Linked DNA regions of Chelatococcus sp. YT9. The protein of the gene in region 3 binds, or shares a complex with, the protein of the main gene of each other region. Links are inferred from orthologs where the notes say so. Each region holds a gene or a part of one and is shown on either strand. Other genes may lie near its edges.

Region 1 (5,618 bases), 2.7 Mb from region 3 along the record:
GCCGAATTCGCCAGCCTGGCTGCGCGCCGATGACATTTTAGCCTATCAACCGGAGCGGCCGCCGGGTAAGTGACACAATCCGGGCGCACAGGGTGTGAACGCTTTTGACAGATTGGATATCGTGCATGCGCTTTTCGTTCCTTTCGCGCGCCGCAACCATCGCCGCGGTGCTCATCGCGACACCGCCACTTTTCTCTGTGCCAGCCGCGGCCGCGGAACTGTCGGCCACGGAAAAGACGGCGATCGAGCAGGTCGTGCGGGAGTATCTCCTTCGCAATCCCGAGGTGCTTCAGGAAGCTATGGTCGAGCTGGAGAAGCGCCAGCAGGAGAGCCAGCGCAAGGCGCAGGAAGATGCCGTGGCGGGGGAGATGGCCGCCCTCTACGAGGCCGAGGGCAATATCGTCGTCGGCAATCCGAAGGGCGACGTCACCCTTGTCGAGTTCTTCGACTATAACTGCGGCTACTGCAAGCGCGCTCTTGACGATGTCACCATGCTCGTGAAGCAGGACCCCAAGCTGCGCGTCATCCTGAAGGATTTCCCAATTCTCCGCCCTGAATCGCTGGATGCTGCGCTCTACGCGCGGGCTGCCCAGCATCAGCTCCCAGGAGAGAAGTTCTTCGACTATCACAGCCGCCTGATGAGCTCGAAGGGTCTCGTCGGCAAAGAGCGGGCGGTCGCCGTCGCGAAGGAAATGGGGCTCGATATGGCCCGCCTCGAGAAGGACGCGACCTCAGAAGCGCTCAAGGCGGAAGTAAGGGACACGCTCGCGCTGGGAGACCGGCTTTCCCTGACTGGAACTCCGGCCTTCGTGCTCGGCAAGGATGTGGTCTTCGGCGCGGTTGGGCATGATCCGCTGAAACAGGCCATTGCCGCTGTCCGTCAATGCGGGCGTACCACCTGTTCCTAACCCGATAGCGAGCCCTGCGCCGGTCGTTTGGGAGACGAGGTCGTCGCGCGACGATCGGTGCGGACCGCCTGCTCTTCCCCTCGCTCGCGGTTCGCGCTAATACGCGCCCTTGCGATGGAGCGGCAGGGCACCGTCGTGGCTCGGGAATTCTGTTGGCAGTTTGATCGCAGCCACCAAGTTCTCTTGCCATTGGGTCAATCTTGCCACTGAACTCAATCAGCCAAGACCCCCGTTTTCGTTTTGGCGTAACCTTCGAGCGGATATGGTCGCGATTCACGTCATCAACGGCCCCAATCTCAACCTGCTGGGACGGCGCGAGCCTGAAACCTATGGCAGCTTGACCCTGGCCGATATCGAGCAGCGCCTGCGCGATCGTGCGGCCGCTCAGGGTGACGTCGCATTGACCTTCCGCCAGAGCAACAGCGAAGGCGATTTGGTCACCTTCATCCAGGAAGCGGGGTTGGCCGGCGCCGGCATCATCCTGAACGCGGCCGCCTATACCCATACCTCCATCGCTTTGCGCGACGCGATCAAGAGCGTCGATGCCCTCGCCATCGAAGTGCATCTCTCGAATGTGCATGCGCGTGAGGAATTTCGCCACCACTCCACAATCGCTGCAGTCGCGATCGGGGTCATCTGCGGCTTCGGCGCAGCGAGCTACGATCTGGCCTTTGACGCGCTCGTGCCAATCCTTGAAAAGCGCGATCGTACCAAAGCTCACAAGACTGCCGCCAAGGCTACCGGAACCTCTCAATGACGAAACTGCCAACAGCCAAGCAAAGCCCGATCGATCCTGAACTCGTCCACGAACTGGCCCGCCTGATTTCCGAGACAGATCTCACCGAGATCGAAGTCGAGAAGGGGGACTTGCGCATTCGTGTGGCGCGCAACGTGACGACGGCGGTGCATGTGCCTGTTGCAGCTGCCCCCGTCCCGGTAGCGCCGGCCCCGATCCCGGCTGCGGTTTCCGCGCCGGCCAAACCCGACGCGCATCATCCCGGCAATGTGACGTCACCGATGGTTGGCACCGCCTACCTCCGCCCCTCCCCCGACGCCAAACCGTTTATTGATATCGGGACGCGTGTCGAAAAGGGCGACAAGCTTTTGCTCGTTGAGGCGATGAAGACCTTCAACGACATCGTGGCACCACGTGCAGGCGTCGTGACCGCCATTCTGGTCGAAGACGGGCAGCCGGTAGAATACGGCGAGCCGCTTCTCGTGATCGAATGACGATGCCGATGTTCGACAAGATCCTCATCGCCAATCGCGGGGAAATCGCCCTGCGAATTTTGCGCGCGTGCAAGGAACTCGGCATCGCGACGGTTGCGGTGCACTCCACGGCGGATGCGGATGCCATGCATGTGCGGCTCGCCGACGAAAGCGTATGCATCGGCCCGCCTGCTGCGCGCGAGAGCTACCTGAATATCCCCTCCCTGATCGCAGCCTGCGAGATCACGGGCGCCGATGCCATTCATCCCGGCTATGGCTTTCTCTCGGAGAACGCCCATTTCGCCGAGGTCCTCAACGATCACGGCATCACCTTCATCGGTCCGAAAGCTGAGCACATTCGGCTGATGGGCGACAAGATCGAAGCCAAGCGCACAGCACGCAGCCTTGGCATCCCTTGCGTGCCGGGGTCGGATGGTGGCATCACCGACGCCGAGGAGGCTGCACGGGTTGCGGCTGATATCGGCTATCCCGTGCTCATCAAGGCGGCGGCCGGCGGCGGCGGTCGCGGCATGAAAGTGGCACGCTCGGCCGGCGAATTGGAGCACGCCCTCGCAACCGCCCGTGCGGAAGCGCAAGCTGCCTTCGGCGATGACGCGGTCTATATCGAGAAATATCTCGAGAAGCCCCGTCACATTGAAATTCAGGTGCTCGGGGACGGCAAGGGCAACGCCATCCACCTCGGCGAGCGCGATTGCTCGTTGCAGCGCCGCCACCAGAAGGTGTGGGAGGAAGGGCCCTCGCCCGCGCTCAACCATTCCGAGCGCGAGCGCATCGGCGATACAGTCGCCAAGGCGATGCAGAAGCTCGGCTATCTCGGCGCGGGCACGGTCGAGTTCCTCTACGAGAACGGCGAGTTCTATTTCATCGAGATGAACACGCGCATCCAGGTGGAGCATCCGGTCACCGAGATGATCACCGGGATTGATCTGGTCAACGAGCAGATCCGGATAGCGGCCGGCAACCCGCTCTCGATCTCCCAGAAGGACGTCCAGATCGAGGGTCACGCCGTCGAATGCCGGATCAACGCCGAGCATCCCGCCACCTTCCGCCCTTCGCCGGGCACGATCACCTATTTTCACCCGCCGGGCGGTCTCGGTGTGCGTGTCGATTCGGCCGTCTATCAAGGCTACCGTATTCCCCCGCATTACGATTCGCTCGTCGGCAAGCTGATCGTCCACGGGCGCACACGTACAGAATGCCTGATGCGGTTGCGACGTGCGCTGGATGAATTCGTGGTGGATGGCATCGAGACAACCCTGCCACTTTTCCGGACCCTGGTCCGCAACCAGGATATCCAGAACGGGATCTATGATATCCACTGGCTGGAGCATTTCCTGAATGATGGCGGGGTCGACGAGATCATGGCCTCCGCCTAAGAGAAAAGCTAAAGCTATCTGACCAGATCAGCATAACGCTGTATCTATTTGATTTTCATTATGTTCTCTGGATATGGATCACCACTGATCCCTATCCTCCGTCTCGGCATAGGGCGGTGATGAATCGGTCGTCGGTCGAAATCACGCCGGAGATCCTGCTCAGGGCTTATGCGAGCGGGCTTTTTCCAATGGCTGAGAACGCCGACGATCCCAGCCTGTTCTGGGTCGAGCCGAAAGAGCGCGGAATCATTCCTCTCGACGGCTTCCACATCCCGCAGCGCCTGGCGCGCACCGTCGCGCTGGACCGTTTCGAGGTCACCGTCGACCAGGACTTCGATGCGGTGATTGCGGGTTGCGCCGCGCCGGACGATGGCCGCGAAGAAACCTGGATCAACGGCCGCATCCGCGAGCTTTATGGTGAGCTGTTCGACCTAGGCTATTGCCACACCGTCGAAGTCCGTGATGCAGGCCGCCTCGTCGGGGGTCTCTACGGCGTCTCGCTAGGCGCTGCCTTTTTCGGCGAGAGCATGTTTCACCGCGAGCGGGACACCTCGAAGATTGCCCTGGTGCATCTAGTCGCACGCCTCAGGCGCGGCGGCTACACCTTGCTCGACACCCAGTTCGTCACGGATCACCTGGCTCGTTTCGGCGCGCTCGCCGTGCCCCGCAAGGCCTATATGGCGGAGCTCGAGGCCGCGCTTGAGCTCCGAGGTGATTGGTGGAGCTGGCCCGCCGGACTGCGCGTCAGCGGAGCCGAAGCGCTGGCGGAGCTCGCCTGATAACCCATGACCTCAGCGGCGTGCTGACGGGGGACGCTGCGCAGCGGGCGCCTCTGGGGGGGCGGCATCGCCGCTTCCCTCTTTGGGTTCAACGATGACCTCGGTCCCCCCTTTGCAATCCGTCAGCCAGATATCGTAGACGGCATGTTCGATGCCGTGCAGACCGGGGCTCGCCGCGTACATCCAGCCTGAAAACAAGCGGCGGCGCTCGTTGCTGGCCGTCGTCACCTCATCCACGATCACGAAAGCGGTGGTGTTGGGGGTCTCGGTTGCCGGCCGGGTGTAGCAAGCGCGGGGCGTGAGCTGCAGGGCACCGAACTGAACGGTCTCATCGACAGCTGCTTCGAAAGAGACGATCCGACCCGTGATTTTGTCCAGGCCTGAGAAAACCGCGATGGGGTTTTTGATTCGGTCCGCCATGGCGGCATGGCTGGTGCCCACGAGACAGGCCATCGCCAGGGTAAGGACAGGCAAGAGCTTGGAATTCATCGTTCAATCTTACCGCAGCTCGATCAGGAGGGAAGCCGACGTGCCTGCATACACCTTCCGGCATCCCTTGCGACAGCCCTGCAGCGCGATTCGGGCGATGCCACTGATCTTAAATGGCCATATAGCCACAGGTGCTCGCATAAGCGGCGATGCGCCAGCGGCCATTCACTCTTCGCCACGCGCTGGTCGATTCTAGGTCGAGCTCCATGACATGGCCATCGCGCAAGAAGCCGAGCCGTTCATAGAATCCCCGGCTTTCGGGCGAACTCCTCAGCTTCAATCGGCGCATGCCTGGAATCGCGTTCACCGCGTGTTCGATCAGCGTTGAGCCCGCACCTTGCTGCCCCGGGTGGGTCATCAAGATCTCGACGGTGCCGATATCATCCGACACGGTGATCGATATAAGGCCGATAGCGCCCTGGCCGAAGAAGTAGCCGAAGTGAAACTCACCTCGGTCGAAATGTGTCAGCATGCGTGTCGACCCGATCCGGAAATTCCAGGCTTTGGCCGCTGGATCGTTTGTCTCCCCCCGGCAGCGCCAGAGATCAAGCTCGTGGCGGAAAGCGACACGGACCCGATCGAATTCATGATCGTCGATGGCGCGGATCGGCGGTTGCGGCAGCCATCTTAGGTCCATCAAGTACCCCCTTCTTGCCTGCCGCTGGTGGCTCCGTGCCATCTCTCGAGCGGGATAGCCACCGCTGCTCGCCTATTGCAGCCTCGCCTTCGGGGGCAACGGAGACGCCTCCTCACTCCAGGTCGCGAAACGTGGCAGATTGGCATAGGCTTTCAAGCGCCATCGCCCCTCAGCCCATTCCCACTGTGGGCTCCTGGCG
Region 2 (5,616 bases), 330 kb from region 3 along the record:
GCTGCCCGAAGCAGAGATATTATAGGCGCTCTCAACCTCCGCGACCGCGTCCGCGATCTGGGGCGGCAAGCCTGATTTCAACGCCTGCTCGCGCACGAGGGCGCGCAATCGCACCTTGTCCCGGCCGGGCGAAGGAACGGAGGCTTCTGCCGGAGCCACCGATTTCGGCACAGGCGCAACTGCAGCTTCACTCGGCGCCGACTTGGGCGACTGGCCACTCTCGGGCGCGGCAAGCGCTTTCCCCATGCCAAAGGCAGCGACGGTCAAAACGACAGCGGTGATACCGATCCTGACCACCATGAACTGTTCCTCTTGCCGGAAGCCCCGGCCGGGGAGCGGTACGGCGCGCTCTCTCATGCGCAATAAAAGCTTATCGTAATATGACGATGAAATATAAATTCATTGGAAACACAGCCGGAAGCTCATCCTCCCTGGCGAGATTGAGCGTGCCCGCGCCCTCCTCCAGGAATAAGGACAGCTTCACGAGCTCCCCCAAAGAAAAAAGGCCGCTGTCCATCGACAACGGCCTCATGCGCTTTGCCGGACATGCTTCCGGGATCAGAACAGGGAGAGCGGCCATACGCTCCGCGACGAGGCCTCGCTTGCGTCCTTCGCGGGCAGTTCCGCGCGCTTGTCGGTCGCGCCGGCCTTTCCGCTATTCGACGATTGCTGCCGTTGCGGCGGCAGTGGCGCTGCAGCAGGCACCGTCTGCGAGAGAGCTTCCGCCGCTGGCGCCGCAGGTTTTGCTGGCGCCGAATCCGCCCAGGACATCACGCGCTGGAACAATGACTTCTTGGGGGCAGCGCTTTCGGTCGCGCCGGCAGAGGCGAGAACCGGCGCGGGCACCGCTGCCTCGTCACGCGCGGTGGACGACGTCGAGACCACATCGTTCGCTGTGGGTTTGGCAGGCGCAAGGGCAGCCACAGCGGTGACCGGCTGAGTAGGCTTCGGGGCGACGCCCTCCTCCAGCACGATCTCCTCTGGCCCGTTCAACAACGCTTCAGGGCGGCTCACATTCTCAAGAGGCTTGGCGCTGCTGCGCGCGGCGAACATCATGACGCCGCCATCCGAACCGCCGAAGTTGTTGGACGCAGAACTGAAGGACTTGTGCTGCCCGCCATCCTGATAAACAAGGCGGACGGCCGCCGTGCCCGAGCGAACCAGTTCGGCGACCTTGGCGTCATCCCGCTGCTGCTTGGCCTTGACGGCCGAAGCGACAGCTTCGTCCTCACGCAAGGCGGGGCAAGGCGCGACGGGGTCAAGCCGGATACCGCTCGCCGAGACAGCGTTGAAGACATACTGGCGGCCGCAGACGCCGACTTTCGGCTCCTCGCGCGTCACTTCAAAATTATCCGAACCGCGCTTCAACATCTGCCAGAAGGCAATGTTGGGATCCTTGCGGTGCTTGGCCATGTTCTCCGGCGTCATCCGGAAGGGATAGGCCTGGAACTGGAACGAGCGCTGACCGCCACTGAAGGCCTCGCGTCCGAGCGCATAAATCTCGGCGATCTGCTCATCCGTCATGGAGTAGCAGCCGCGTGACGAGCACGCGCCATGAACCATGAGGAATGAGCCAGTGCGGCCGTTGGCGCGGTCATAGGTGTTGGGGAAGCCCGTATCGAACGACAGGAAGAAGTTCGAGTTGGGATTCATCTGCGCGGGCGTGATGTTGTAGAAACCCTCCGGCGCCTGCCGGTCGCCTTCACGCACCTTCGGGCCGAGCTGTCCCGACCAGCGGCAGATGGGATATGTCTTCAGTAGCGCGTAGCGGCCGGTGTTGTCCTTCTTCCAGACCTCGAGTTCCGCTTCCTTCTTGTAGGCGCGGATGAGAATAGGAGAAGACTTCGTCATGCCCTTCTCGGACATGAGCGCCAGCGTGGCTGCCGGCAGCGGAGCGTTTGCACGGGCGCTGCGATTGTAGCCGTTTCCGTCCTGGCACGAGGCTAGGCCCAATCCCACGACGGCGATCAATGCGACGCGCTTGAACATCAGCCATCCAATCATTCGACCGGTCAACAAAGGTCACCGGTTGTTAGCTTTTACGCCCGGAAGCGTTACCCCAATCTTACCAAATTAAGGCAAACCAGTGGCACTTCCTGGGTCGGCACGCTAGCGAACAGACGACTCGGCTTCATCTTTCCGCACTCTGACGGATTTAGAAAGGTTTCACAACCGCCTGCCGATGGCCAGGAATTTCTCAGCCCGCCGGTCGCGGATTTCCTCCGGCGACAGGCCCGACAGATCCTGGAAACTGGCCGCGATCGCATCGCCGGTCGACGCAATCGCATGGGCCGCATCCCGGTGGGCGCCACCAGACGGCTCAGCGATGATTGCGTCGATGACGCCGAATTTCAGAAGGTCCTGCGCGGTGATCTTCATTCCGGTCGCAGCATCCTGAGCGCGGGAAGAGTCGCGCCAGAGAATGGACGCGGCACCTTCCGGCGAGATCACCGAATAAATCGAGTGCTCCAGCATGAGCACCTTGTTGGTGGTAGCGAGCGCGATAGCACCACCGGAGCCGCCCTCACCAATAATGACGGAAACGCTCGCAGTGGGGAGCGCGAGACAAGCCTCCGTCGACCGGGCAATGGCTTCGGCTTGACCACGCTCCTCGGCGTTAATGCCGGGATAAGCGCCCGCCGTGTCGACGAAGGTGATGACCGGCAACGAAAAGCGTCCGGCGAGCTCCATCAGGCGTACAGCCTTGCGATAGCCCTCGGGCTTCGCCATGCCGAAATTATGGCGGATGCGTTCCTCGGTATTGGAGCCCTTCTCCTGGCCGATCACGCATACGCTTTCGCCCCGGAAGCGACCGAACCCGCCGACGATGGCCTCATCCTCACCGAACTTGCGATCGCCCGCGAGAGGGGTGAAGTCGTCGATTAAGGCGGTGCAGTAATCGATGAAATGCGGCCGCTGCGGATGGCGCGCCACGAGCGCCTTCTGCCAGGGGGTCAAGGCGGCATAGAGCTCGTCCAGCGCGCGCGAGGCCTTGGCCTCTAACCGGCCAATCTCCTCGCCAATGGCGACCGCGTCGCCGGACTGGGCTAACGCTCGCAGCTCCTCGACCTTGGCTTCGAGTTCAGCAACGGGTTTTTCAAAATCGAGATAGCTGCGCATCAACTCACAATAGGGGTCAGCAAAGCCCTTCAACACCCCGAGATCGAAGGGCCGAACACAGCCTCCGTCACAGGGGCCGGCGAAGGCCGGACCTTGGCGTCAGGAAGGCTGCAAGTCAATATCCCGCCGTCCACCGACATCGGTTGCCCCAGCGCGCCCGTGCGCCACCGCACGCATACCCGCTTCATGGCGACATATCCGAGGTTCGATGCGCGGCTCGCACGCGTCCGGTGGGCACGGGCGGGCCGGGCGTCGGCAAGAGAACTGGGCTGAGGCTCCGTGAGCGGCGGACCTTGCGCACCATGACAGGCCGGTGGAGCTGCTTGGTCGCCTCCATGACATGGACGCCAGCGAAGGGCAGTGAGAGCCGTGCACCCGCCCGCTCCCATGCAACCGCCGCGCGCAGGAACAAACGGCCGCGCAAGGGAGGCACATAGAGCGCCTCTCCCCAGTTCTCAGGGGAAAACAGGCTGCGTCTAAGGAGCCCCGTGAGCTGCGAACGGCTGTAAGGCAGCCCCTGTCCGAAGGGGGTCGTGTCCATGCGCGCCCAGAGACCGCGCCGGTTGGGCACCACAACGATCATCCGCCCGCCCGGCGTCAGGATGCGCCACACTTCCGATAACAGATCCTCCGGCGCGTCGCTCGTCTCCAGCGCATGCACGATGATGACCCTGTCGATCGACGCATCGAGCAGCGGCTGCATGGCGGGGTCCACGAGCGCTGACGAGGAAATGCCATTCGGCGGCCAGTTCACCACCCCCTGCATGGCGGGCATGAAGGCAAGCGTCCGTTCCATGCGAGGGCGGAACGCCGTGAGGTAAGGCGTCGCATAGCCAATACCGAGGAGCCGTTGCCGGGGCATGTCGCCCCAAAGGCTGTCAATGGCGCGCCCTACCAATCGGCGGGCAACCACACCGAGCGGCGTCGCGTAGAAGCTCTTCAGATCGACGACATCGACAGGCATGGCCTCTCCCACAGTCCCTGAAGGTTGCCAGGGCGCGTCCGGCTATCAATGGGGCTGACGGCCGGTATGCGCAAGCGGCACTCTGGTCTTGCCCTCCGCCGCACATATCGCCATTTTCGCGCTAAGCCCGCGAGGCATGATCGCGGCTATAATTGCTCTTCGCGCTACCGGCGCAATCCCCACCCAGCCCCATGAGGTCGCCGATGCCTGCCCTGATCGAGGTGTTTCCCTGCCGCAGCGACAACATCGGCGTGCTGATCCATGATCCCGCGAGCGGCGCGACGGCCGCCATCGATGCGCCGGAAGCCGACCCCATCTTGGAGGTCCTCGCCGCCAGGAACTGGTCGCTGACGGATGTCCTGGTCACGCATAAGCATGCCGACCACGTCGAAGGTATCCTGCCGCTCAAGGACCGCTATGATCTCACCGTCACGGGCCCGGGCGCCGAGGCCGACGCCATTCCAGGGCTCGACGTCGCCGTGCATGAAGGCGACGTGGTGAAAGTCGGCACGCTTGAGGCCAAGGTCATCGCCACGCCCGGGCACACCGCCGGCCATATCGCCTACTGGTTTGCGAAGGAGGAGGCGCTGTTCGCCGGCGACACCCTGTTTGCGCTCGGCTGCGGTCGTCTCTTTGAGAACTCGCCTGAGGAGATGTGGCAATCCCTCCAGAAGCTCGCCGCCCTTCCGGATGCCGCCCGCCTCTATTGCGGCCACGAATACACGCAATCCAACGCCCGCTTCGCGCTGGCCGTCACCCCGGACGATCCCGCCCTGCAGAAGCGAGCCGCCGCCATCGATGCCCTCCGTGCCGCTGGCAAGCTCACCATCCCTTCGACGCTTGGTGAGGAAAAGGCGACGAACCCCTTCCTGCGCGCGAACGAGCCCGCCTTGGCGAAGGCCGTGGGCCTCGAAAACGGGCGTGCCGCCGAGGTCTTCGCCGCTCTGCGGCGGTGGAAGGACAAGTTCTGAAGCGGCGCTCGGCCTGACGGAAAGAATCCCGCCCGCTCTGCCGACGCTGATCAGCTTTGCCGACTGCGCATTGGCTTCCGGCTTGCAGCGGGACGGGATGCCACGAAAGCGCCGAATACGATCAGCGCGCAGGCAATCGCCAATGCGATGGTGGCCTCGGCAAAGCCGAGTGCGACGAGGAGGAGGGTTGAAATCACCGGCGTCGCATAGGCGGCAACCCCGAGAAATCCGATATCGCCCCGCTTCACACCGAAATCCCAGCAGTAGAAGGCGGCGCCGAGCGGCCCGATGCCGAGAACCACAATTGCCAGCCATTGCCACCAGAATTCCGGCCATATCGTCACCTCGAACGCGAGGTGGCACAGGGCGCTCAGAAATGATGTGGCAAGGCAGAAACCGGCGACCGCATCCGTCGGAACCGTCCCGAAGGCACGCGACACCAGGGAATAGATCGCCCAGATCACGGCGGCGCCCAAGGCCGAGAGATATCCCGGGACATAGGCCCCGCTGAAGGACAGGTCCTGCTTGCTGAAGATGAGGACGAGCACGCCGCCGAAGCCG
Region 3 (2,762 bases):
CCCGATCCCGATACATCGCTCGCCATCATCAAGGCCCTGCCCGGTGCCGGTGCCGATCTCATTGAAATCGGCATGCCCTTTACAGATCCGATGGCGGACGGCCCGGCCATCCAGCTCTCGTCGCAGCGCGCACTGAAAGGTGGGCAAACCCTGGCGAAGACCCTCGCCATGGTCGCGGCCTTCCGTGAAGCCGACAAGGACACGCCGATCATCCTGATGGGCTACTACAACCCCATCTATATCTACGGTGTCCCGCGCTTCCTCGCCGATGCCAAGGCAGCCGGTGTCGATGGTCTGATTGTCGTGGACCTGCCACCGGAGGAAGACGCCGAACTCTGCCTGCCGGCGCTTGAAGCCGGCGTCGCCTTCATCCGGCTCGCAACCCCGACCACCAACGACAGGCGGTTGCCGACGGTGCTCGCGAACACCAGCGGATTCGTCTATTACGTCTCCATTAACGGTATCACTGGGTCGGCGACCCCCGACTTTGCGGAAGTGGGCTTGGCGGTTGACCGGATCAAGGCGCATACCCACCTTCCTGTTGTAGTGGGCTTCGGTGTGAAGAGCCGCGCCCATTCAGCCGAGGTGGCGAAGGTGGCCGATGGGGTGGTTGTCGGATCGGCCCTGGTCGAAACGGTACGCCGCTCGCTGGATGCAGACGGCAAGGCTGGGGCGGGGACCGTGGAAGCCGTAGCCAGCCTCGTCGGGGAACTTGCCGCCGGTGTACGTGACGGCCAACGCGTCGAGGCTTGAAGGACTGCCCGGCGTTCATAGCCGCGACATCTGGAAGGATGGATAAACGATGAATTGGATCTCCGACGTCGTTCGGCCGAAGATCAAAACGCTCTTCAAGCGCGAAGTGCCGGAGAACCTCTGGATCAAATGCCCAGATACGGGGCAGATGGTGTTCCACAAGGACGTGGAGGCGAATCTCTACGTCATTCCCGGTTCCAACTATCACCTGCGCATGACGGCGGCCAATCGCCTGAAGGCGATGTTCGACGACGCCCGGTGGGAAGCGATTCCGACGCCTGAAGCTGCGGTCGATCCGCTCAAGTTCCGGGATGAGAAGCGCTACGTCGATCGCCTTCGCGACGCCAAGGCCAAGACCGGCATGCAGGACGCGGTACTGGTCGGCGTCGGCGATGTCGAGGGCCAGAAGACGACAATCGCGGTCCAGGATTTCGAATTCATGGGCGGATCGCTCGGCATGGCGGCCGGCGAGGCCATCATTACGGGCCTCGACACCGCGCGCAGCCGTGGCACGCCTTTCGTTCTCTTCGTCTCGTCAGGCGGAGCGCGCATGCAAGAGGGTATCCTCTCGCTCATGCAAATGCCGCGCACGACGGTCGCCGTGCAGCGCCTGCGAGACGCGAAGCTCCCCTATATCGTCGTGCTCACAAACCCGACCACAGGCGGCGTCACAGCGTCCTATGCCATGCTGGGCGACGTTCATATCGCCGAGCCAGGCGCGCTCATCGGCTTCGCCGGACCCCGCGTCATCGAGCAAACCATCCGCGAAAAGCTGCCGCCGGGCTTCCAGCGCTCGGAATATCTCAAGGATCACGGCATGGTCGACATGGTTGTCCATCGCCATGACTTGAAGGCAACGATCGCCCGCCTGAGCCGGCTCCTGATGCGAATGCCCGCCGCGCCTGCGGCGGAGGTGAAGGACGAGCCAGCGCCGGAACCGCAGCAGATGCTGGAAGCCGCCGCGGAGTAGGTCGCCGGCGAGGCTGCGCGGAGCAAGAAGCAATGGATTCATCCGATGCCCTGCTGGCGCGTTTTCTTGCGCTCCATCCCAAGGTGATCGACCTTTCGCTCGGCCGCATCGCGCGCTTGCTGGCGACCCTAGGCCATCCAGAGAACCGGCTTCCGCCGGTCATCCATGTCGCCGGCACGAACGGCAAGGGCTCCACCATCGCCTTCATGCGCGCCATTCTGGAGGCTGCGGGGCTGGCGGTGCATGTCTATACCTCGCCGCATCTGGTGCGTTACCACGAGCGCATCCGGCTCGGGGCCCCCGGCGGCAGCCGCATCGTCGACGAGCAGCGCCTGCTCGATGCGTTCCGTCGCTGCGAGGAGGCCAACGGCCGCGAGCCGATCACCTTCTTCGAGATCACGACAGCTGCGGCGTTTCTGCTGTTTGCGGAAAATCCGGCTGACGTCCTCCTTCTCGAAGTGGGGCTCGGCGGTGAGGCCGATGCCACCAACGTTATCTCGGAGCCGCTGGTGACGGTGGTGACGCCCGTCTCACTGGACCATCCTGAATATCTGGGCAACCGCATCACCAGTGTCGCCGCGGCCAAGGCCGGGATTTTCAAGCGCGGCGTGCCCGCGGTCCTCGCGCCGCAGGATCCAGAGGCCTCAGCCGTGCTGGAAGCTCGAGCCGAGCGCATCGGGGCGCCGCTGATCATCGGCGAACAGGATTTTTCCGTGCATGAGGAAGGCGGGCGCCTCGTCTATCAGGACGAGCGCGGCCTCCTCGATCTACCGCTGCCTCGCCTGACTGGCCGCCACCAGCATATCAATGCGGGCACCGCGATCGCGGCGCTGCGAACCGGCGGCTTCGATCGTCTACCGGTCACCGCGTATGAGGCGGGAGTCAAAACCGCGGACTGGCCAGCACGGATGCAGCGCCTGACACGCGGCGATCTCATCGGGCATGCGCCTGACGGCGCTGAAATCTGGCTCGACGGGGGGCACAACCCGGATGGAGGCCGCGCCGTCGCCAGCGCCATGGCTGACATGGAAGAGAGCAG

Evidence for each region.
Region 1: the proteins of accD (region 3) and accC are in contact, whole or in part, in a solved structure (PDB 8UXZ), measured with the Escherichia coli proteins. The link is inferred for Chelatococcus sp. YT9 from one-to-one orthologs.
Region 2: the proteins of accD (region 3) and KIO76_RS08355 are in contact, whole or in part, in a solved structure (PDB 8UXZ), measured with the Escherichia coli proteins. The link is inferred for Chelatococcus sp. YT9 from one-to-one orthologs.

The regions. Positions count from the first base shown.
Region 1 is NZ_JAHBRW010000001.1:4,181,167-4,186,784, forward strand. What follows is about bases 1,417-4,330. They hold accC (acetyl-CoA carboxylase biotin carboxylase subunit), read left to right. Parts: upstream 1,417-2,146; coding sequence 2,147-3,514; downstream 3,515-4,330. Other genes in these bases: aroQ (type II 3-dehydroquinate dehydratase), read left to right, coding at 1,417-1,665; accB (acetyl-CoA carboxylase biotin carboxyl carrier protein), read left to right, coding at 1,662-2,138; aat (leucyl/phenylalanyl-tRNA--protein transferase), read left to right, coding at 3,634-4,293. Outside these bases: KIO76_RS19255 (M48 family metalloprotease), read left to right, coding at 1-73; KIO76_RS19260 (DsbA family protein), read left to right, coding at 126-908; more of aroQ, read left to right, coding at 1,171-1,416; KIO76_RS19290 (GNAT family N-acetyltransferase), read right to left, coding at 4,892-5,419; KIO76_RS19295 (GNAT family N-acetyltransferase), read right to left, coding at 5,492-5,618. UniProt on the Escherichia coli protein: This protein is a component of the acetyl coenzyme A carboxylase complex; first, biotin carboxylase catalyzes the carboxylation of the carrier protein and then the transcarboxylase transfers the carboxyl group to form malonyl-CoA.
Region 2 is NZ_JAHBRW010000001.1:1,847,920-1,853,535, reverse strand. Bases 1,144-4,055 are described here. They hold KIO76_RS08355 (acetyl-CoA carboxylase carboxyltransferase subunit alpha), read right to left. Parts: upstream 3,121-4,055; coding sequence 2,167-3,120; downstream 1,144-2,166. Other genes in these bases: KIO76_RS08350 (class I SAM-dependent methyltransferase), read right to left, coding at 3,305-4,055; KIO76_RS08360 (L,D-transpeptidase family protein), read right to left, coding at 1,144-1,989. In the rest of the region: KIO76_RS08365 (lytic transglycosylase domain-containing protein), read right to left, coding at 1-300; more of KIO76_RS08360, read right to left, coding at 559-1,143; more of KIO76_RS08350, read right to left, coding at 4,056-4,084; gloB (hydroxyacylglutathione hydrolase), read left to right, coding at 4,288-5,055; aromatic amino acid exporter YddG, read right to left, coding at 5,106-5,616. UniProt on the Escherichia coli protein: Component of the acetyl coenzyme A carboxylase (ACC) complex. First, biotin carboxylase catalyzes the carboxylation of biotin on its carrier protein (BCCP) and then the CO(2) group is transferred by the carboxyltransferase to acetyl-CoA to form malonyl-CoA.
Region 3 is NZ_JAHBRW010000001.1:1,515,900-1,518,661, reverse strand. It holds accD (acetyl-CoA carboxylase, carboxyltransferase subunit beta), read left to right. Parts: upstream 1-802; coding sequence 803-1,723; downstream 1,724-2,762. Other genes in the region: KIO76_RS06825 (bifunctional folylpolyglutamate synthase/dihydrofolate synthase), read left to right, coding at 1,756-2,762; trpA (tryptophan synthase subunit alpha), read left to right, coding at 1-753.